Regions from separate parts of the Kitasatospora sp. NPDC054768 genome, predicted to be linked through region 3. Evidence: riboswitches for the same ligand, from Rfam matches in the RefSeq annotation. Region 3 holds a riboswitch; each other region holds the start of a gene.
The links. Region 3 has a riboswitch for cyclic di-AMP ahead of ACWGKU_RS14715 (C40 family peptidase). Riboswitches for the same ligand answer to the same signal wherever they lie in the genome.
Positions count from the first base shown of each region.

Region 1 (5,558 bases), on a different contig from region 3:
TCACCCGGCAGCCCAGCCCGCGCGCCTCGGCGGCCAGGCCGGCCGCGCCGCCGGGGCAGTCCAGCACCGGGCCGGGCAGGACGGCGAGCCGGGCCCGGGTGAGGCCGAACAGGGCGCAGTACTCGTCCAGCGGCCGGGAGGTGACCAGGACGCCCGGGGGAACGGCGGGAATGCCGACGGCGGCCACCCGGCCATCCGAACACGCGGCGGCCCCACCCGCATCCGGAGGCGTCCGGGGTGCGGGCGGGGCGCGGGCGGGGTCCTCGGCCGGGGCCGGCCGGTCAGCGGCCGAGCAGGCCCTGGGCGGCGACCCGGTTGACGTTGGTCAGGCCGCGGACCAGCTGCGTGGTGAGGAGGATCAGCAGCACGCCGAGGAGCGAGAGCCCGGCGATCTGCCAGGGCGACTGGACGTCGTACACGTGCCGGACGCCGTCGCTGTCGTGGAAGTCGAACAACCGGTACCCCTTCCAGGAGGTGTACGTCGGGAAGACCCAGTGGTACACGGGGTAGAGCGCCAGCGCCCAGCCGAGCACCAGGAACACCAGCGTCACCGCGAAGCTGAGCACCGCCCAGGGGAACATCACCACCTGGTACAGCACGGCCTTCCAGCCGGCCCCGTCCGCGAGCCGCGCGGTGACCGCGCCCCAGCTGCCCTGGCGGACCCGGCGCACCGGCGCCGGGCCGGGGACGTCCAGGGCCAGCATGCCGCGCACCCGGGCCCGCTCCAGCCGGCCGAAGCCGCGGGCGACGCTGGTCAGGGCGCCCAGCACGGGCAGGCCGATGACGGTGACGAGGGTGCCGAGGCCGAGGCAGAACAGGGTGATCGACACGACGAAGCCGACGATCGCCACCGGCAGGCCGCTGAGCGCGTAGCCGACCTCGCGGTAGTAGTACGCCGAGAACGGCGCCCGCCACACGGCCGGCCGCCGCTCGGTCCGGCGGACCCGGGCCGGGCGCGGGTCGTCACCGTGACCGCCCAGGACGTCCCACTCCCGGTCCTCCATGCTGCGGCTGCTGCTCATGCTCCCGGCCCCCGGCCCCTCGTACTGTCGGTCGTTCGTCCCGCTGACAGGCTCCAGTCTGGTGGACGCGCCGGCCGGCCGGGATCCGGAGGCCTGGCGGATCCGGGGTGGGGTTAACCCCCCTCCACCGGGCGGCCGCTGGAGGGGGGTGAGCCGGTGGGGGGTCGAGCGGTGGTCCGTGGCCCGGGCGGTCAGCCGGTCGTCCGGCCCCGCGGGCCCGCCCCCGGCCACTCGTCGGCGAGCAGCGCGTAGAGGAACGAGTCGGACCAGACGCCGTCCTTGAACGCGTCGTGCCGCAGCCGGCCCTCCAGCCGGAAGCCCAGCCAGGTGAGCACCTTCACGGAGGCGTCGTTGTCCACGGCGACCCGGGCGGCCAGCCGGTGCAGGTCCAGGGCGCCGAAGGCGAAGTCGCAGAGCAGGCCGACGGTCTCGCCCGCGTAGCCGCGGCCCCAGGACCCGCGGGCCAGCACGCACCCGAGCTGAGCGGCGCGGTGCCCGTCCAGGGTGAGCGAGGCCTGCCCGATCGGCGTCGCGTCCGCCGGCTCCTCGGCGTCGGCGAGCCTGGTGACGGCGAGGCGGTAGGTGTCCCGCTCCTCGGCCATCGCCTCCTCCAGGTAGAGCTCGATCTGGTCGGCGCAGTCCTCCCGGCCGCTCGGCCCGAAGGGCAGGTGGCGGGTGACCTCCGGGTCGCCGAACAGCGCGTGCAGCGCGTCCACGTCGTCCTCGGTGAGGTGGTACTCGCGGACGGCCAGTCGCGGGCCGGTGAGTCGTACGGGGACCATGGCTGCCGACCCTATCCCCGCCCGGCGGCTACCGTTCGGACTATGAACGACGAAGACCTGCGGCTCGCCCCCCGCACCAAGGCCGCCGACCTGCTCGCCTGGGCGGCCGGGCAGGACCGCGCGCCGGTGGCCGAGGCGCCGCTGCGCGCGGTGCTGGCGCTGCTGGAGCTGGGCGACGGCAGGATGCACGACGGCTGGCCGGAACTGACCTCCGACGCGGTGGAGCACCTGCTGTACGAGCGGCTCCACCTGTACGTCCAACCCGCTCCCGAGGAGGACCCGCTCGCCTACGGCGACGCCGTCCGGCTGCTGATCGACCACCAGCGGGCGGCCCGGCGGCTGAACGCCAAGCGCCAGGAGCGGCTGCACGAGGAGGCCGAGTGGCAGGGCGAGGTCGCGGCCGGGCTGCTGCGCCGCGCCGACCTGGTGACCTGGCCCCGGCTGTACGCGGTGCTGCTGCACGCGTACGGGGTGGACGTCACGGACGGGGCGGCGGTGCGGGACTGGCTGGCCGGCTTCGCGGAGCTCGCGGAGGAGGACCGGCTGGCCGCGTACGAGGCGCTGGTGCCGGCCGGCTGGCTGGACGAGCCGGACGAGCAGGGCTGGGGCCCGGGCCGGGTGCTGTCGGTCGGCATGGCCACGGACGGCGCCCGGCGGCTGCTGGAGCAGGGCCTGATGCGGCGCAGCTACCGCAACCTGGCCGAGCTGACCGCGCAGGGGCGGCCGATGCCGGACGAACTGGCCGGGGACTTCGGGCAGTTCGAGGAGGCGGCGGTCGACGCGGCGCTCGACCTGTTCGGCGGGTGGACGGTGCCGGGGCTGCCCCGGCTGCTGGTGACGGAGTTCCCGGAGCTGGCGCCGGAGCCGGGCCAGGAGGAGATCGAGGCGTACCTGGCGCAGCTGCCCGCCGAGGAGTGAGACCTCGCACGAAGGCCCCGGCCCGGAGCCGCTGCTCCGGGCCGGGGCCTTCTCGCGTGCGCGTCGGGTTTCTCGCGCGGGTGCGCGGGCCTCTCGCGGGTGCGTCGGGTTTCTCGCGCGGGTCAGGGGTTGAGGCCGCGCTGCTGGAGCCAGGGCTCCGGGTCGACCGGGGCGCCGCCGCCGGGGCGGACCTCCATGTGCAGGTGCGGCCCGGTGACGTTGCCGGTCGCGCCGACCTTGCCGATCTGCTGGCCGGGGGCGACCTTGCCGGAGCCCTTGGTGATCGAGGAGAGGTGGCAGTACCAGATCTCGGTGCCGTCGGGCAGGGTCTCGACGATCCGGTAGCCGTACGAGCCGGCCCAGCCGGCCGAGGTGATGGTGCCCTGGCCGAGCGCGTAGACCGGGGTGCCGGTGTCGGCGGCGAAGTCCAGGCCGGTGTGCAGGTTGGCCCAGTAGCGGGCGCTCTGGCCGTAGTGGGCGGAGAGCCGGTAGTCCTTCACCGGGAGGGTGAGGGCGGCGGCCTTGACCCGCTCGGCCTCCTCGGCGGCGCGCTTGGCCTCGGCCTCCTTGGCGACGGCCTTGGCCTCCGCCTCCTGCGCGGCCTGGAGCCGGGCGGTCTCCTCGGCGGCGGTGCGCTGGCTGTCGGCCTGGTGCTGGATGCGGGCGGCGAGCGCGAGTCCGGGGTCGGCGGAGAGGGCGACCGGGGTCTCGTCCGGGGCCTCGACGGCGGGGGCGGCGGCCGGGGTCGCCGAGGCGAAGCCGGTGGCGCCCAGGGTGGCGGCGACGGCGGTGACGCCGAGCAGTGGGGAGGCTCCGCGGGTCTGACGCGGCATCCGGTGGCGGTTGGTCTCGACCTCCGCGGGGAAGTCCTCCGGGCCGAAGGCCTCGGGGCCGTCCGTGCCGGGGTGGTCGAGGAGCTGGGTACCGGCTGCGAAGCCGGCCGGGTGTGCCGGGGTGTGCGTCGACGCCACGGAGGCGCGCTCCTTTCCTTCCTTCGCGCCTACCGGGTTAGCTGACGGGTTCGGAGCAGGAAGGTCTCCTACGGCTGGGCCGGGGCCCCGCCGATTCACCCCAAGGAACGTGGTTCCCCGGCTCCCTGACCTGCCCGGAGGCGGGTCGGCGGGATTAGGCGACGGCGCACGGTGCCGTCTGGGTACGGCGTTGACAACCGCGCTGCGTTATCAAACGTTAATCCTAGGAGGCTCTGATTCCAAGCCATCCGTTCGGAGCAGCCTAGGGCAAAGTGATCGGACGTCAACGAACGACACCGGCGAACACCCCCCTCGCGCACGGTCCCATCTGAGTACTCCTACTCATGTGCACCCCGGCCGGGCGGCCACATCCTGGCGCCATGAGCACATCGATGCAGACCCGCACCACGGCCGCGTACCACATCCAGGCCGTCCTCTCCTTCGCCCTGTCGGGCGTCGCCCTCGCCGTCGGGATCGCCTATCTGCCGGTCGGCGGATGGACCAGGGCCTTCCTCGGGATCGGCCTCCTCTACACCGTCACCTCGGCGTTCACGCTGGCGAAGGTGATCCGGGACCGGCAGGAGTCCAACGAGATGGTCACCCGGGTGGACCAGGCCAGGCTGGAGAAGCTGCTCAGCGAGCACGACCCGTTCAAGGTGGAGGGAGTCTGATCATCCCTTCCACTCCTTCCGCTCCACCCCTCACCCGGCCGTTCGCTTGACGGCTAAGGCTATTAGCCTTAGCTTTATGGCTATCGGCCCGCGCGCCGATGTCCCGCACCGGCGGCCCGAGGAGGACCCCATGAACGGCACCATCACCCCGAGCACCCAGCACCTGACCGTTCCCGGCGGCCGGATCGCCTTCGACGACACCCGGCAGGGCGACGGCACCCCCGTCGTCCTGCTCCCGGGCATGCTCGACAGCCGGGCCGCCTACCGGCACCTGCGTCCGCTGCTCGTCGCCGCCGGCCACCGCGTCGTCACCGTGGACCTGCGGGGCTTCGGCGAGTCCTCCGTCGAGTGGGACGACTACGGCCCGGCCGCCATCGCCGGCGACGTCCTCGCCCTGCTCGACCACCTCGGCATCGAGCGCGCCGTCCTCGCCGGGAACTCCTACACCGGGGCGACCGTCGTCAGGGCCGCCGGGGACGCGCCCGAGCGGGTCGCCGGGATCGTCCTGCTCAACGCCTTCGTCGAGAACCCGCCGCCGGGCGCCCTGATGCGCGGCGTCATGGGCCTGATGGGCGCCGCCCTCGTCCACTGGCCGGCCTCCTGGGGCTTCTACCTGCGCCGGATGGCCTTCCCGGGCGCCAAGCCCGCCGACTTCGACGCGTACGTGGACGGACTGGTCGCCGCGCTGCGCACCCCGGGGCGGAAGACCGCCACCCGCGGGTACGTCCACGGCGACTCGGCGCCGGTCGGCTGGACGGCCGCGGTGCGGTGCCCGGCGCTGGTGGTCATGGGCAGCAAGGACCCCGACTTCCCGAAGCCGGAGCTCGTCGCCGACCGGCAGGCCGCCGCGCTCGGCGCGCGCAAGGTGATGATCGAGGGGTCCGGGCACTACCCGATGGCCGACAACCCGACGGCCACCGCCGACGCCCTGCTGCCGTTCCTCGCCGAGCTCGGCTGAGCCCCGCCCGTCCCCACCGCCCGCTCCTGCCCGACCCCGCCCGATCCACCCGACGTCATCCGTACGGAGAGCCCGAACCCATGCCCCGCGTAGGACTGACCCCCGACCAGGTCGTCGACCACGCCCTCGCCCTCATCGACGAGCAGGGCGCCGAGGCCCTCACGCTGGCCTCCGTCGCCGCCCGGGCCGGGGTCGCCACTCCCTCGCTGTACAAGCACGTCAGCGGCGGCCTCGCC
Region 1 is NZ_JBSHBN010000156.1:15,308-20,865, forward strand. It holds gene ACWGKU_RS33085 (hypothetical protein) at 1-187, opposite strand, end outside; gene ACWGKU_RS33090 (sensor domain-containing protein) at 282-1,022, opposite strand; gene ACWGKU_RS33095 (GNAT family N-acetyltransferase) at 1,214-1,804, opposite strand; gene ACWGKU_RS33100 (hypothetical protein) at 1,847-2,722, shown strand; gene ACWGKU_RS33105 (M23 family metallopeptidase) at 2,845-3,693, opposite strand; cyclic di-AMP (ydaO/yuaA leader) riboswitch at 3,706-3,864, opposite strand; gene ACWGKU_RS33110 (YiaA/YiaB family inner membrane protein) at 4,074-4,364, shown strand; gene ACWGKU_RS33115 (alpha/beta fold hydrolase) at 4,495-5,322, shown strand; gene ACWGKU_RS33120 (TetR/AcrR family transcriptional regulator) at 5,403-5,558, shown strand, end outside.
Region 1: linked by a shared signal. The riboswitch ahead of ACWGKU_RS33105 (M23 family metallopeptidase) and the one ahead of ACWGKU_RS14715 (C40 family peptidase) in region 3 are both predicted to bind cyclic di-AMP.

Region 2 (5,558 bases), on a different contig from region 3:
TCGCCGTCGTCCTCGACGTCACCGACATCGCCCCCGTCGCCGTCCGCGACCGGGTCCGCGCCCGCCTCACCCTGGCCGGCCGGCTCCACCTGGCCCACCTCGCCGACGACGGCCTCGGCGTGCACCTGCGGGTGGACGTCGCCCACGCCGTCCTCGCCACCCCGTACGGCACCGGCGCGATCACCGCCGCCGACCTCGCGCTCGCCGGCCCCGACCCGCTGGCCCGGCACGAGGCCGCGCTGCTCACCCACTTCGCCGACGACCACGCCGAGGCGCTCGACGTCCTGACCCGGCTGCTCGACCCGGCCGTGCTCACCCACGACCCCGAGGTCCGCCCGCTCGCCCTGGACCGCTACGGCCTGGTGCTGCGCCTGGACCACCCGCACGGCCACCGCGACGTCCGCCTGGTCTTCCCCGAACCGGCCCGGGACACCGAGGACTTCGGCCACCGGATGCACGCGCTGCTGGCCGCCGCCCAGTACGGCCTGCCGGTCCACCGGCGCTGAACCCGGCGCACCGCGAGCGCCGGCCGGTCACCCCTCGACCGCGCCCCAGCACCACCCGCCCGGTCACCGCTCGACCGCGTCCTCCAGCACCACCCGCCCGATCCGCGCGTACAGCTCCGGCCGCCAACGGCGCACCGCCAGCGCCAGCCCGACCCCGCCCGCGAACACCCCGATCACCAGGTACGGGATCAGCCGGAACAGCAGCGTGTGCGCCGCCGCCCCGGCCGCGGCGTCCTTGTTGAGCACCAGCAGCACCACCACCCCGGCCATCGCCACCCCGCCCACCAGCGGTGCGGCCAGCGTCCGGAACCAGTGCGCGGTCTCCGGGTGCCGCCCCCGCACGTGGAAGTACCCGACCACGGCGAAGGAGCAGAGCGTCTGCACGACCAGGATCGCCATCGTCCCGAGCAGCGCCAGCAGCGTGTACAGGTGCACGTACGGGTCCATCCCGGCCGCCAGGAACCCCGCCACCAGCCCCACCGCGATCACCGACTGCACCACCGAGGCGACGTGCGGCGAACCGTGCCGCGCATGGGTGCGGCCGAGCGCCGGGTGCAGCAGCCCCTCCCGGCCGATCGCGTACAGGTACCGGGCCGCGCACTGGTGGAAGGCCATCGCGCAGGCGAACGAGCCGGTGACGACCAGCCATTGGAACACCTTCACCGCCCAGGCCCCCAGGTGCGCGCCGAGCGGGTCGAAGAACAGGCTGTTGCCGTCCTTGCCCGGCACGGCGCCGCTCGCCACCGCGACCGCCCGCCCGACGCCGTTGCCGGACACGATCATCCAGGACACGAAGACGTAGAGCAGCCCGACACCGATCACCGACACCAGCGTCGCCCGCGGCACCACCCGCTTGGGGTCGCGGGACTCCTCGCCGTACATCGCGGTGGACTCGAATCCCACCCAGGACCAGAACGCGAAGAACAGGCCGAGCCCGGCCGCCGCCGCGCCCGAACCCCCCACCCCCCTCAGCGCGTTCAGCGGGTTCACGGCCTCGACCACGATCCCGTCCGGCCCGCCGCCGGAGAACAGCACCGCGAACGAGACCGCCCCCAGCACCCCGATCTCCAGCACCAGCGCGACCCCGAGCACCTTGGCCGTCAGGTGCAGGTCGAACCAGGCCATCACCCCGATCACCGTCGCCCCGAACAGCGCGTACCAGCCCCAGCCCAGGTCCACCCCCAGCTGCGAACGGACCAGTCCGCGCAGCGAGTACGCGAAGAAGCCGAGGGCCGAGGCCTCGGTGACGACGTACGCCAGCACCGCGAGCAGCCCCGAGGCCATCCCGACCACCCGGCCCAGCCCGTGCGAGACGTAGCCGTAGAACGCGCCGGCCGCGGTGATGTGCCGGGCCATCGCCACGTACCCGACCGAGAACACCGTCAGCACCACGGTCGCCACGATGTACGCGGCGGGCGCGCCGACGCCGTTGCCCTGCCCGACGATGATCGGCAGGTTGCCCGTCATCGCGGTGATCGGGGCGGCGGTGGCGAGTGCCATGAACACCACGCCGACCAGGCCGACCGAGTCCGCCTTCAGCCGGTCGACGCCGCCCGTCCCCGGCCGCTCCCGCCCGGCCCTCTCCCCCGCCACGTCCCCGCTCCGGACCGCCATCCGGCCTCCTCGCCTCCCGGACCCGCCCGACCGCCGGACCGGCCGGACGCTGACCGTCCGACAGCATGGCGCGCCGGAGCAGCCCAGCGATCGGGCCGACGGCCCGCCGGAGCAGTCGAGTTGACGCCACGTTCGACCGGTCGAACGACGCTCCGGAACCCGCCGGACGGCCGGGGCACGACCGGACGGGCCCGGAAACGGCAGCGGCCGGCCCGGCTGCACGAGGAGGTCCTCGTACGGCCGGGCCGGCCTGGGCGTGTCCCGCGCCCATGTCCGCCGTGCGGCGATCACCCGGTCGAGCGGTCACCCGACATGACCATCCCGGAGGATCGATTCGCCCCGCAGCAGCGGTGGTTCCGAAAACCCTCGGGGCTCAGCGGCCCCGGGTCAGAGCGCGACGCCGTGCGCGCGCAGGTAGGCGACCGGGTTGATGTCCGAGCCGTACTCCGAGCCGTTGCGGATCTCGAAGTGCAGGTGCGGGCCCGTCACGTTGCCGGTGGCGCCGGAGAGGCCGATCTGCTGGCCGACGGTGACGGCCTGACCGATCCTCACGCCGATCGAGGAGAGGTGCGCGTACTCGGCGTAGTGGCCGTCGGCGAGCTTGATCTCGACCTCGTTGCCGTAGGCGCCGCCGTTGCCGGCCTTGACCACGACGCCGTTGGCGACGGCGCGCAGCGGGGTGCCGGTGGAGGCGACGAAGTCCTGGCCGGTGTGGTGGCCGGAGGCCCACATCGAGCCGGCCACGCCGTAGGCGGTGCCGAGCTTCGGGTTGGCCAGCGGGGCGACGAAGCCGGAGGTGGCGGCGGCGACCGGAGTGGCGGTCACGACCGCGGCCGGAGCGGCGACCTGCAGCTGGGTCTGGAGCTGGGCGGAGGGCTTGGCGGCCTCGGTCTTCACCTGGACCTGGGCCTGCGGCTTGGCGGCCTGGGTCGCCGGAGCGGCCGGCTGGGCGGGCTTCGCCGGGGCGGCCGGCTTGGCCGGGGCGGCGTCGGCGGCCGGCGCGGCGGCGTGGCCCGACAGCGCGAGCTGCTGGCCCGGGAAGATCAGGTTCGGGTTGGCACCGACGACCGAGCGGTTCTGCTCGTACAGCGCGTGCCAGCCGCCCTCGACGTTCTTGGCGTCGGCGATCTTGGACAGGGTGTCGCCGCTGACGACGCGGTAGCTCTCCTGCGCGGCCGGGGTGGCCGGGGCAGCGGCCGGCGCGACCGACTTGGCGTCCGTGGAGGCGGCGGCCTGCGCGGCCGGGGCGGCCGCAACGGTGTGGGCCTGGGCGCTCACCGCGGTGACGAGCGGGAGGGCGAAGGAGACACCGGTGACGGCGGTCGCGATGCCGATACGGGCGGCGCGGGGCAGGGCGATACGACGAGCCTGAGCAGGCATGGAATTTTCCTCTCCGACGCCTGCGAGGTGAGCTGTCGGGTTCGGGCTGGAGTTGCCCGGCCGCATGCGCGGCTTCACCCCTAGCCGGTCCTGGACGCCCGCGCCCTGAGGCGCGAACTCCGGTCCGGCGACTTACCTGTGGGTCCCCCGCTCCTGCCGTACAGAGTTCGTTTCGAACCACCGGGCAGCGGCAGGACTCGGCGTTCCACCCGGTGGATCCGTCCGGACTGGCCGGGCGGTCGCTGAACTAAAACCCATCCGTTCGGGTGAAGCAATGTCGATCTCTTGAAAGGGCAACCATCTCCCCCGTTCCGGTGACCCTCCGCAGACCGGACCCCACGGTGCGTACACAACCCATTCACCCCCCGCCACTGATCCACGACCCTGCGCCGAGATCGGCGACGGACCGCAGCCACCCGTTCACGCACCGCCGACCGTCAACACACCCACCGGTGACCCTTGTCACGTGCGCCCCGGCAGCGCAGGATTCGCCCGTGGCCACCTCCGAGGCCGGCACCCTGCGCCTGGGCACCGCGCAGGGTCGCTGGGTACTACTGGCGACCGTGCTCGGCTCCAGCATGGCGATGCTCGACGGCACCGTGGTGAACGTCGCCCTGCCCCGGATCGGCGCCGACCTCGGCGCCTCCCTGGCGTCCCTGCAATGGACTCTGAACGCCTATCTGCTCACCCTGGCGGGCCTGATCCTGCTCGGCGGCGCGCTCGGCGACCGGTACGGGCGGCGCAAGGTCTTCCTGATCGGCGTGGTCTGGTTCGCCATCGCCTCCGCGGCCTGCGCCGCGGCGCCGAACATCCACGTGCTGATCGCCGCCCGCGCCGTCCAGGGCATCGGCGGGGCGCTGCTCACCCCCGGCTCGCTCGCCATGCTCCAGGCCGTCTTCCACCCCGACGACCGCTCGGCCGCGGTCGGGCTCTGGTCCGGCCTCGGCGGGGTGTCCGCCGCGATCGGCCCCTTCCTCGGCGGCTGGCTGGTGGACGGCCCCGGCTGGCGCTGGATCTTCCTGTTGAACCTGCCGCTCGCCGCCGCCGTGATCGCGGTGACCACCCGGTCGGTGCCGGAGACCCGGGACGAGGCCGCCACCGGCCGCTTCGACGTGCTCGGCGCCGTGCTCGCCGCCCTCGCGCTCGGCGCGATCACCTACGCGCTGACCGCGGCGGGCGAGGGCCTGTCCCCGGCGGTCTGGGTCAGCGGGGTGATCGGGGTGGTGCTCGGCGTCGCCTTCGTGGCCGTCGAGCGCCGGGCGCCCGAACCGATGCTGCCGCTCGGGCTGTTCTCCTCCCGGCTGTTCACCGCGGTGAACCTGGTCACCCTGTGCGTGTACGCGGCGTTCAGCGGCGTCTTCTTCCTGCTGGTGGTGCAGCTCCAGATCGTGTCCGGGTTCTCGCCGCTGGTCTCGGGCTTCGCCCTGGTGCCGATCACCGTGCTGATGCTGGCGCTGTCCGCGCGCGCCGGGCGCCTCGGCAAACGGATCGGCCCGCGCGTCCCGCTGACCGTCGGCCCCCTGCTGTGCGCCGCCGGGGTGCTGCTGATGCTGCGCATCGGCCCCGACTCCTCGTACTGGGTGGACGTGCTGCCCGCCGTCACGGTGATGGGCTGCGGGATGACGCTGCTGGTCGCGCCGCTGACGGCGACCGTGCTGGCCGCCGTCGAGGTCCGGCACGCCGGCATCGCCAGCGGGGTCAACAACGCCGCCGCCCGCGCGGCCGGCCTGCTCGCGGTGGCCGCCCTGCCGGCGCTGGCCGGGCTGAGCGGCGACGCCTACCGGGTGCCCGCCGCGGTCGACTCCGCCTTCCACACCGCGATGCTGATCTGCGCGGGCCTCCTGGTGGCCGGCGGGCTGATCGCCTCCGCGACCGTACGGGGCAATGTGCTCGCCCCCGAGGAGCAGCCGGTGGCCGAGCCGAACTGCGACTGGCCGTGCGGACCGACCGCCCCGCCGCTCGACCCCGGCCACGTCCCCACGACGCGCGAGGACCCCGCCACCGGTCCGGCGGCAGGGCCCTCGACTCTGAACTGACCGAGCGTCAAAGGATGTCGGC
Region 2 is NZ_JBSHBN010000043.1:24,503-30,060, reverse strand. It holds gene ACWGKU_RS15855 (DUF2470 domain-containing protein) at 1-506, shown strand, start outside; gene ACWGKU_RS15850 (APC family permease) at 570-2,120, opposite strand; gene ACWGKU_RS15845 (M23 family metallopeptidase) at 2,508-3,500, opposite strand; cyclic di-AMP (ydaO/yuaA leader) riboswitch at 3,503-3,640, opposite strand; gene ACWGKU_RS15840 (MFS transporter) at 3,995-5,536, shown strand; gene purB (adenylosuccinate lyase) at 5,544-5,558, opposite strand, start outside.
Region 2: linked by a shared signal. The riboswitch ahead of ACWGKU_RS15845 (M23 family metallopeptidase) and the one ahead of ACWGKU_RS14715 (C40 family peptidase) in region 3 are both predicted to bind cyclic di-AMP.

Region 3 (5,558 bases):
ACGGCCGACGAGCTGATCCGCCGTCTGGTGCGGGCCGAGCCGCAGGGCCGTCCGGTGGTGGTGGTGTCGACCGACCGGGAGGTCGCGGACGGCGTGCGGAAGGCGGGCGCGCGCCCCGTGGCCTCGGTGCTGCTGCTGAACCGGCTGGCGCGCCCCTGACCCCGACCGGACGTGCGATGCCTGGTCAGGAGTGGTTCCGGGGTGGTGTGCGGGTCCCGTGTCGTCAGTGTGCGGACCGGAGTTCACACCTACGGGGGAGTGGCAAAACGGATAGATCTTCACTAGGGTCTGGCGTCAAACCTATTTTCCGGAATCTCATCCCATCAGGTGAGTCCGTTGGAAGAAGGAGCAGGACCCTTGGCCTCCCACCGCCGTCCCAAGCAGCCGAGCCGCGCGCGGATCTCCGTGCTCACCGCTGCTGCTGCGACCGCGGTCGCCCTCTCCGCGCAGGTGGCCGCGCACGCCGCGCCGCAGCCGAACAAAACGGACGTCAAAGCGCAGATCGACCAGCTCCAGGAGGAGCAGGAGCAGGCGGCGGAGAAGTACAACGGCGCCAAGGAGCGGGCCGACCAGCTGCGCAAGCAGGCCGACCAGCTGCAGGACCAGGTGGCCCGCAGCCAGGAGCAGATGACCCAGCTCCAGGGCGGTCTCGCCGAGGTGGCGGGCGAGCAGTACCGCACCGGCGGCATCGACCCGTCCGTCCAGCTGATGCTCACCTCCGACCCGTCCGGCTACCTGGAGAAGGCCTCCACCGTCCAGCAGGCCAGCAGCAGCCAGGCCGAGGCGCTCAAGGGGCTGCTGGACCAGCAGCGCCGGCTGGACCAGGAGAAGGTCGAGGCCTCCGCCGTGCTCGCCTCGCTGGACACCACCACCAAGGACCTGAACCAGGCCAAGGCGGACGTCAACACCAAGCTGAAGGCCGCCCAGGACCTGCTGAACTCGCTGAGCGCCACCGACCGCGCCGCGCTGAAGGCCCAGCAGGCGCAGGACGACCGCGCCTCCCGCGGCAGCGACCGGGTCGACCTCAGCAGCCTGCCGCCGGCCAGCGGCTACGCGGCCGTGGCGATGGCCAAGGCGATGAGCAAGCAGGGCTCGCCGTACGTGTGGGGCGCCACCGGCTCGACCACCTTCGACTGCTCGGGCCTGATGGTCTGGGCGTACGGGCAGGCGGGCGTCTCGCTGCCGCGCACCTCGCAGGAGCAGGGCCACTACGGCACCCGGGTGCCCTCGCTGGACCAGGCCCAGCCGGGCGACCTGGTGGTCTACGGCAACGACATGCACCACGTCGGGATGTACATCGGCAACGGCATGGTGGTCCACGCGCCGCACACCGGTGACGTGGTGAAGGTGATGAAGGCCGACGCGATGTCGATCAACACCATCCGCCGGGTCTGACGGCCCGACACGCCCGCGAGGCCCCTCCGGGGGCTGTGAAAAGCGCCACCCCTCGCGCGGGGGTGGCGTTCGGCTTTCCGCCCCTTCGCGGCCACATGCTGAGAACTGATCAGCCTTCTGTGTGCCAGTGGTCACCATCGGTCATTTTCACAGAAGAACTTGGGAAATCTTCGGTCTTTTTTCTGACAAGGATTTGAACGGATCACGGTTCAGTTACTAGGGTCGTGCCCTGAACCACCGCACTGTCGATCGCCCAGCCAGGGTGGCGGCGGTGGTTACCGTCGAGTTCGTGAGGCAGCGGGGCAGGTCGAAGCGACTGCCCGACAGGGGAGCCCAGTGGTTTGGGGGCGCTGCGGAGCGGAGCCGGGGAACCACGTTCCTCCGGGGTGAATCGACGCCAGGTCGGCCGATGGAACGGCCGTGAGGCGTCGTAGGGCATGCTTCCGGCCCGAACCCGTCAGCTCACCCGGTAGGCGGACGTAGGAAGAAGGAGTCCGCCTTCGTGGCGTCCCATCGTCGTCCCAAGCCCGCAGGCCGCGCCCGGGTCTCGATCCTGACCGGTGTCGCCGCGGCAGCCGTCGTCCTCTCCGCTCAAGGTGCCCACGCCGACCCGCAGCCGACCAAGGAACAGGTCAAGGGGCAGGTCGACCAGCTCAACGAGCAGGCCGAGATCGCGACCGAGAACTACAACGCGGCCCAGGCCAAGCAGCAGGAGCTGGAGAAGCAGGTCTCCGGCATGCAGGACCAGGTGGCCCGTCAGCAGGCCCAGGTCACCGAGCTCCAGGGCGGCCTGGCCGAGATCGCCGGCGAGCAGTACCGCAACGGGGGCATATCCCCGACCGTCCAGCTGATGTTCTCCTCCAGCCCGGACACCTTCCTCAGCCAGGCCGACGCGCTGAACCAGGCCGGCAGCACCCAGAAGGGTCAGCTGAAGGAGCTCCAGGAGCAGCAGCGCAAGCTCGACCAGGACCGCAACGAGGCCCAGGGCAAGCTCGCCGAGCTGGAGTCGACCACCCAGCAGCTGAAGGCCTCCAAGGAGGAGGTCCAGGGCAAGCTGAAGGCGGCCCAGGACCTGCTCAACACGCTGACCGAGCAGGAGCGCCAGGCGCTGCGCCAGGCCGAGGAGAAGGCCGCGGCCGACGCCAAGGCCAAGGCCGACGCCGCCCAGGCCCAGCAGCAGCAGGCCGACCGCGCCTCCCGCGACAACAGCCGCGGCGACCTCGCGACCGGCTCGTCCGGCTCGTCCGCCTCGACCGCCTCCTCCCCGGTGAAGGTGGCCCCGGGCAGCTCGCGCGGTGCCGCCGCGCTCTCGGCCGCCGCCTCCAAGATCGGCAGCCCGTACGTCTGGGGCGCCACCGGCCCGGGCTCCTTCGACTGCTCCGGCCTGATGGTCTGGGCGTTCAACCAGGCGGGCGTGTCGCTGCCGCGCACCTCGCAGGCGCAGGCCTCGGCCGGCACCCGGATCGGCTCGGACATCTCCCAGGCCCAGCCCGGCGACCTGCTGATCTTCTACACCGACGCCCACCACGTCGGCATCTACGCGGGCAACGGCCAGGTGCTGCACGCGCCCAAGCCGGGCGCGTCGGTGCGCTACGAGGCCGTCACCAACATGCCGCTGGCCTCCATCGTGCGGGTCTGATCACCGCTCGGACGCTTCCAGGCCCGGCCTCCCCCAGGGGAGGCCGGGCCTGCGGTTTTTCCTGCGGCTTTTCCCGAGGGCCGATCAAATGTCCGACAACAGCCTGAATATTCGGGTTGGCAGGGGTTTGGACTCGCTTGCCCTGACTCGCTAACGTCTGCCACCGGACTCCCGCTCGACGGCCGCCCGTCCCGGTGCGGCGGCGGGAGCCGCGCCGCAGGATTGGAGCCGCTGCCGCCATGCCCGTGCACCGCCGTTCCCAACTGCTCGCCCGGGCGCTGGTGCTGACCGCGGCCGCCGCCACCGCCCTGGGTGTGGCTGCCGGAGGCAGCGCCCAGGCCGCCCCCGGCAGCCCCGACCCGGGCGACCGCCAGGACGTCAAGACGCAGGTGGAACAGCTGTACGATGAGGCCGAGCAGGCGTCCGAGAAGGCCAACGCGGCGCAGGAGGCCCAGCGGCGGCTCCAGGGCGAGACCACGATCCTCCAGGGCGAGATCGCCGTGGCCCAGGACCAGCTCAACGGGCTGCGGGGCGACCTCGCGACGGTGGCCGGGGCCGAGTACCGCGGCGGCGGGATGACCCAGACCGCCCAGCTCATCCTCTCGCCCGACCCGGAGGGCTACCTGTCCCGCGCCCGCGCCCTGGGCCAGGCCGCCGCGCGCCAGCAGGAGACCCTGCACGAGCTGGTCGCCCGGCAGCGCCGGCTCGACCAGCGCCGGACCGAGGCGGCCGGCAAGCTCGACGAGCTGGACCGGACCCGCCGCTCGCTCGCCGACAGCAAGCAGCAGATCCAGCAGCGGCTGGCCAGCGCGCAGAAGCTGCTGAACGGTCTGGGCGCCGCCGAGCGGGCCCGGCTGACGGTCCAGGACGCCCGGGACGCCGAGCAGCGCGCCACCCGGGGCACCGACCGGCTGGACCTCGGCACCGCCCCGCCCGCCTCCGAGCGCGGGGCCGCCGCGCTGGCCGCCGCGGTGCGGATGATCGGCTCCCCGTACGTCTACGGGGCCACCGGCCCGCACGCGTTCGACTGCTCCGGTCTGATGTACTACAGCTGGCGGCAGGCCGGAGTGACCCTGCCGCGCACCTCGCAGGCCCAGGCGTACGCCGGGCAGCGGGTCAGCCTGTCCGAAGCGCGACCGGGAGACCTGGTGATCTTCTACCGGGACATGCACCACGTCGGCATGTACGCCGGCGGCGGCGTGATCGTGCACGCCCCCCGCCCGGGCGCCAAGGTCCGCTACGAGAGCGTCACCGCCATGCCGGTCTCCGGGGTGGTCCGGCTCTGAACGCCCCGCCGTCCGGCCCCGCCGACCCCACTGGCCCCGCCGGTACATCCGGCTCCCGCCCCCGCCGGACGCTGTCCCGGCGGGGCGCGCTGCTGCTCGCGGCCGGTGGGCTGGCCCAGCTGTCGCTGCCTCCGGCCGCCCCGGCGGCGCCCGCGGCCCGCTCGGCGGACCGGCACGCCGAGGTGGCCGCCGCGCTGGCGGAGCGGGCGCGTTCGGCGCCGCCGTGGGCCGGGCTGCCGGTGGCCGGGGCGGGGTACCGCAACCTGGTGCTCGCCGCCTCCGGCGGGCCGGAGCGGCTGACCGCCGCCGCCGAACTGGCGGTGCGGATCGCCGGGTACGACGAGTACCCGGTGGTGTACCCGCGCCGGATCGAGCTGGTCCGGGCCGGCGACGGCTGGCGGGTCGAGCGCGAGGAGAGCGCGGGCGGCCCGCCGGCGCCGTGGGACTTCGGGCCGCTCCGGTCGGCTCCGGGAGCGAACTGCCTGGTGGTCGGGCCGGCCGCCGGGCCCGACCCGGCCGAGCTGGCCGCGGTGGGGGACCGGGCGGTGCCCGCCGTCACCGAGGTCTGGGGCGGCGCCTGGCCGGAGCGGCTGCTGCTGGAGCGGCCCGCCACCGAGGAGCAGTTCGCCCGGCTGCTGGAGGGCGACCCGGACGGCTGGACGGGCATGGCGGCGGTCACCGTGGCCGCCCCCGGCGCACCGTGGCACACCCCGGCGGACCGGGTGCTGGTCAACCCGGAGGTGTACGGGCGGCTCAGCGACTTCGGCCGCCAGGTGGTGATCACCCACGAGGCCACCCACGTCGCGACCAGGGCCGACACCCGGGCCTGGACCCCGCTGTGGCTCTCCGAGGGCGTCGCCGACTGGACGGCGTACCGCGACTCGGGCCGCAGCCCGCAGCAGGTCGCCCCCGAGCTGGCCCGGGACGTCGCCGCCGGGAGGACGCCCACCGCGCTGCCCGCCGACCGGGACTTCGCCGCCGGGGCCACCGGCATCGCCCAGGCCTACGAGCAGTCCTGGCTGGCCTGCGAGCTGATCGCCCGCACCCACGGGCCGCAGCGGCTGGTCGCCTTCTACCGCGCGATCGGCGCGGCCGACGGGCAGGGCGAGGACCGGGAGCGCCGCACCGACCGGCTGATGCGCCGCGAGCTGGGCGTCGGGCTGGAGGAGTTCACCCGGCAGTGGCTGGCGCGGATGGCGGAGCTGAGGGGCTGATCAGCGGCGCTGCTCGGCCGGGGC
Region 3 is NZ_JBSHBN010000039.1:34,313-39,870, reverse strand. It holds gene ACWGKU_RS14725 (NYN domain-containing protein) at 1-159, shown strand, start outside; gene ACWGKU_RS14720 (C40 family peptidase) at 358-1,395, shown strand; cyclic di-AMP (ydaO/yuaA leader) riboswitch at 1,734-1,887, shown strand; gene ACWGKU_RS14715 (C40 family peptidase) at 1,898-3,034, shown strand; gene ACWGKU_RS14710 (C40 family peptidase) at 3,274-4,320, shown strand; gene ACWGKU_RS14705 (hypothetical protein) at 4,503-5,534, shown strand; gene ACWGKU_RS14700 (glycosyltransferase 87 family protein) at 5,535-5,558, opposite strand, start outside.

Region 4 (5,558 bases), on a different contig from region 3:
TGGAGCACGGCGGTCGGTCAGACCGCCAGGTGGTCGAACTCCCCGTCCTTGGCCCCCAGCAGCAGGGCGGCGATCTCGGCCCGGGTGTAGATGAGGGCCGGGCCGTCCGGGAACCGCGAGTTGCGCATCGCCACATCGCCGCCGGGCAGGGCCGCGAACTCGACGCAGTTGCCCTGGGAGTTGCTGTGCCGGCTCTTCTGCCAGACCACCCCCTGGAGATCGGCGGCGGCCATCCCGTTGTAGGTGTCGTACGAGCCGTGCGTGTCCTGCGAGTCGTGCATAGAAATCTCCCGAAGAGCTTCCGGAGTTGTCGTCCAGCGCGGCGCCCCCGGCACCGTCGAAACGAACGGACCGGCCCCGTACCGGTCCGGCACAACGCCTCACTTGACGCGATGATAGCCGCAGTGCACGTGCATCAGCACGGGACGTTGCAGGTGCACGTGGCCTTTTGTCCGCAGCCGCGAACTCTTCACGGACCCTTCTCCTGACGGTACGTAAACGGACATAGCCGATGAATCGTCGGGCGCGCGATAACCGGCCGTGAGCACCTCCCCGCTGAATGTTGATCTTCGAATGCCGGGAGTCGCACTCCCGTGACCCTCCGTCAAACCATCCTCATGCTGTGAGACATCTCACGCGCCCCAGGTGCAACGCCGGCGCCCTCGGGTCGCGTCGAGGCAACCACCGGCGGTCGCGCGGGGATTGGGAGCGGAATGTCCGGATTGTAGGCAAAGTGCCCGGACCGGTGCCGGAGACGCACCGGCCTCCGGACCGCGACCGCGTGAAACCCACGCGGCAGCCGACTGCAAGCCGGACGGGCAGATGTCCTACGATCTCCGGCATGAGCACCGCAGCCATCCCGGGCGCGCCACTGCCCGTCCGTACTCCAGGCTCCCGTGCGCGGGGGCGCCACCGTCGTCCCGAGCGCCCCGAGATCCCGGCCGGCGCCCCGGCCCTGGTGCTCGCCGTGCCCGCGACCGCCGGGCCCGAGTCCCGCTCGGTCGTCGAGGAGTTGCTCTCGATCGTCCGCACCGAGCAGAACGGCGTCCGGACCGCGGTCGGCTACCTGCCCGGCAACGGCGGCGAGGGCGCGGGCGGCGAGGACCGCACCGTGGCCGAGCTGCTGGCCATGGCGGCCGAGGCCGGACTGCCGACGCCCGTCCTGGTGCCGCTGGTGCCCGGCCCGCACACCTTCCTGACCGAGCTTCACGCGCTCGCCGCCGAGTACAGCGCGCCCGTCACCGACCCGCTGGGCCCGCACCCGCTGCTGGCCGAGGCCGTGCACGTCCGGCTGTCCGAGGCCGGGCTGGCCCGGGCCGACCGCGCCCGGCTGTTCGCCATCGCGACCGCCGCGGACGGCGTGGTGCTGACCACCGTCGGCGGCGAGGACGCGGCCGCGGCGGCCGGCATCACCGGCGTGCTGCTGGCCGCCCGACTGGCCGTGCCGGTCGTCGCCGCCGCGCTCGACGTGCCCGGCTCGGTGGCCGCGGCCGTCAACCACCTCAGGGACACCGGCTCGCAGCGCCCGGCGCTGGCCCCGCTGGTGATCGGCCCGGAGGCGGACTCCGAGCTGCTCGCCACCGCCGCCGAGGAGACCGGCTGCCCGTCGGCCGCGCCGCTGGGCTCGTACCCGTCGGTCGGCCAGCTGATCGCCTCCACCTACCTGGCGGCGCTGCCCGCGCCGTCCCCGGAGGACCTGGCACGGGCCGAGGCGGAGGCGGCGGCCGCCGCCGAGGCCGAGGGGGCTCTGGAGGGCGTCCGCGGCGCCCACGCGGCCTCCCAGGGGCCCGCAGGGCGGTAGTCGACGACGCGCGCCGGTTGGCGCGCACCGAAGGGCCCGGAACGGCATGCGTTCCGGGCCCTTCGGTTTTGCTCCGCCCGCCCATGGCCGTCCCGCGCGGAAGTCGGACGGCGATGAAGTGGAATGTCCGTTCTGGCCTATTTGAAAGGAAATAGGAAACGCGGTCGCGGGCGCTCGCATCACGGCCGCCGCAGCATCTGCCCGGGTGCTCCGGCCCGCGATTCGACGCGCCGTCACACCACTTCTGAAGTGCTGCCAGTTGTGGGCTTCCATAACAGGGTTGCCTGAAAACGATCATTTACGATCATGAAGAGCGGCAATTTTGGCAGTTCCCACTAAACCGTGATGCGCATCACAGCAGTTTGCAGTTTGAACTTAAGTCTGATTAACGTGCTCCCCGTTCGTGACCACACGAACCCGGTTCATCCGCGACGCCGAGTCCTGCCGTCGGATGTCCTGGCAGCGCGAAATCGCACCACGGCAGGAGCGGGGGACCCACAGGTAAGTCGCCCCGGACCGATCTCCGGAACGGTCCAGGGCTAGGGGTGAAGCCGCGCCCACAGCGCGGCCGGGCAACTCCAGCCCGAATCCGACAGCTCACCTCGCAGGCGTGGGAGAGGACCGCGTCTTCATGCTGCCCACCAACGGCACTCGTCTGTCCAGCCGCACCCGTCGCGTGATCGCCGCCCTCGGCGTCGCGGGCGTCGGCCTCACCGTCCCCTGCATCGCCTCCGGCACCGCCTCCGCCGCCACCGTCGCCACCTGGGACAAGGTCGCCCAGTGCGAGAGCGGCGGCAACTGGAGCATCAACACGGGCAACGGCTTCTACGGCGGCCTCCAGTTCACCTCCAGCACCTGGTCCGCCTTCGGCGGCACCGCCTTCGCGGCGCGCGCCGACCTGGCCACCAAGGACCAGCAGATCGCCGTCGCCGAGAAGGTCCTCGCCTCGCAGGGCCCCGGCGCCTGGCCGGTGTGCTCGGTCCAGGCCGGCCTCACCAAGGGCGGCGCCGCGGCCGCCGTCGACACCTCGGCGGGCTCCACCGCGGGCTCGACCGCCGCGAAGCCCGCGCAGCCCGCGCAGAGCGCCAAGCCGGCCGCCCCGGCCGCCAAGCCCGCTCCGCAGACCCAGGCCCCGGCCGCAAAGCCCGCCGCGCCCTCCGCGCCCTCCGCGCCCTCCGCGCCCGCCCAGGACGGCACGCAGGCCAGCACCGACTCCGCCGCCTCCGGAAACCGGAGCGACTGGGTCCAGAAGCGCCAGCAGCAGGCCCAGAACGGCGACTACACCGTGGTCGAGGGCGACTGGCTGTCCGCGATCGCCGACCAGCACAAGGTGCAGGGCGGCTGGCAGCGGCTGTACGAGCTCAACCGCGGCACCCTGACCGAGGGTCCGGACAGCATCTACCCGGGCCAGCAGCTGTCCTTCGGCGGCAACGGCCAGGCCCAGGCCGGCCAGTCCGCCACCGGCAAGTCCGGCTCGGACTTCACCTGGTTCGACCGCTCGCAGAAGTCCGGCCAGTCCGCGAACGGCGGTGCCGTGAACGCCCAGCCGACCGCGCAGGCCCAGACCCAGGCCGCCAAGCCGTCCACCAAGCCCGCTCCCCAGACCCAGGCTCCGGCCGCCACCGGCAGCATGGCCGCCGCGGTCTCCTTCGCCGAGTCGAAGGTCGGTCAGGCGTACGTCTACGGCGGCACCGGCAACGGTGGCTGGGACTGCTCCGGCCTGACCCAGGCCGCGCTGCGCGCCGCGGGCGTCTCCGTCCCGCGCGTCGCCGCCGACCAGGCCGCCGCCAGCACCCACGTCTCGCTGGACAGCCTCCAGCCGGGCGACCTGCTGTTCTGGTCCAACAACGGCAAGGACTCCGGCGTCTACCACGTCGCGATCTACGTCGGCAACGGCAAGTACGTCGAGGCCGCCAACCCGAGCTCGGGCGTCCGCGAGCAGAGCATCGCCAACTGGGCCCCGGACTTCGCCGGCCGGGTCTGAGAACGGCGAACAGCCGACAGCCGACGGATAACAGCTGACAGATAACAGATTTCATCATCTGTCAGCTGTCGTCCGAACGTTGACCGCCCACGCCCCCGGGGAGAGTCTGGTCGCTCCTCCCCGGGGGTTCCGGCATGCCTCCGGCCGTACCTCGTGGCAAATCCCCGCGGTGAATCCCCATGGCGAATCCCCGTGGTGAATCCCCGCCCCAACGGGCATGCTGCTGCTCTGCACCCGAGGAGGAGTCACATGGCCCAGGTCACCGTCACCCTCGACGCGAACCTCGCGATCGACGCGATGTTGCTCTCCGGCACCAAGAACCCGCAGGACGCCGTCGAACTGGTCCTGCGCGACTACCTGGCCCGCGGCCGCCGTACCGAGACCCGTACCGCCGAGGCGGCCGACGGGCACCGACCGACCGTCGACCGCCCCACCGCCCAGGAGGGCTGACCGCCCGACGGCCCGGGGCGGCCGACCGCACGCACGCCGAAGGGCCCCGGAGAGCAACCGCCCTCCGGGGCCCTTCCGTCGGCCGTGACGGCCGGGGTTCAGCGCGCGCAGGCCCCGGTGGACCCGCGCATCACCAGCTCCGGCTGGAACATGAACTCGCCGCGCTGGGCCGCGTTTCCGCCGACCTCCTCCAGCAGCGCGTCCACCGCCGCCGTGGCCATCGCCTCGACCGGCTGGCGGATCGTGGTCAACGGCGGCTCGGTGAAGGCGATCAGCGGCGAGTCGTCGAAGCCGACCACCGACACGTCCTGCGGCACCGACAGCCCACGCTGCCGCACCGCCCGGATCGCCCCGAGCGCCATCATGTCGCTCCCGCAGACGATCGCCGTGCAGCCCTTGTCGAGCAGCGCGCCGGCCGCCGCGTGCCCGCCCTCCACGCTGAACAGCGTGTGGTGGACGAGGTCGTCGGCCTCCTCCCGGGAGAGCCCGAGCACCTCGCGCAGCGCGGCCGTGAAGCCCTCGATCTTGCGCAGCACCGGCACGTACCGGCGCTGACCGACGGCCAGCCCGATCCGCTCGTGCCCGAGTTCGGCCAGGTGCTGGACGGCCATCCACATCGCGGCCCGGTCGTCCGGCGAGATGAACGGCGCGTCGATCTTCTCGCTGTAGCCGTTGATCAGCACGAACGGCACCCCGCGCCCGGCCAGCCGGGCGTAGCGGTCGTGGTCGGCGGTGGTGTCGGCGTGCAGCCCGGAGACGAAGACGATGCCCGCCACGCCCCGGTCCACCAGCATCTCCACCAGTTCGTCCTCGGTGGACCCGCCCGGAGTCTGGGTGCACAGCACCGGCGTGTAGCCGTGCCGGCTGAGCACCTGCTCGATCACCTGGGCCAGCGCGGGGAAGATCGGGTTGCTCAGCTCGGGCGTGATCAGACCGATCAGCCCGGCGCTGCGCTGGCGAAGACGGGTCGGCCGCTCGTACCCGAGCACGTCGAGCGCCGCCAGCACGGTCTGCCGGGTGGCGGCGGAAACGTTCGCCTTGCCGTTGAGCACGCGGGAGACGGTGGCTTCGCTGACCCCCGCCTGCGCCGCGATGTCTGAGAGTCGCGCCGTAGTCACGGTCCCAGAGCCTATTCCAACCACGTCAGACCGCCCACCAGCCGGTGCTGTCCGGAGCGAGCACCGTCTCGCCGCCGTCCACCACGAGGTCGGCCGAGCCCAGCAGCAGCGTGCCCGGGGCGGCGATCCGCACCGGTTCGCCGGTGGTGTTCACGGTGCAGACGAAGGCGCCGCGACGGAACGCCAGGGTGCCCTCGGGGCTCTC
Region 4 is NZ_JBSHBN010000139.1:13,777-19,334, forward strand. It holds gene ACWGKU_RS31165 (DUF397 domain-containing protein) at 18-281, opposite strand; gene ACWGKU_RS31170 (hypothetical protein) at 842-1,801, shown strand; cyclic di-AMP (ydaO/yuaA leader) riboswitch at 2,255-2,425, shown strand; gene ACWGKU_RS31175 (transglycosylase family protein) at 2,412-3,785, shown strand; gene ACWGKU_RS31180 (hypothetical protein) at 4,035-4,235, shown strand; gene ACWGKU_RS31185 (LacI family DNA-binding transcriptional regulator) at 4,334-5,353, opposite strand; gene ACWGKU_RS31190 (glycoside hydrolase family 13 protein) at 5,379-5,558, opposite strand, start outside.
Region 4: linked by a shared signal. The riboswitch ahead of ACWGKU_RS31175 (transglycosylase family protein) and the one ahead of ACWGKU_RS14715 (C40 family peptidase) in region 3 are both predicted to bind cyclic di-AMP.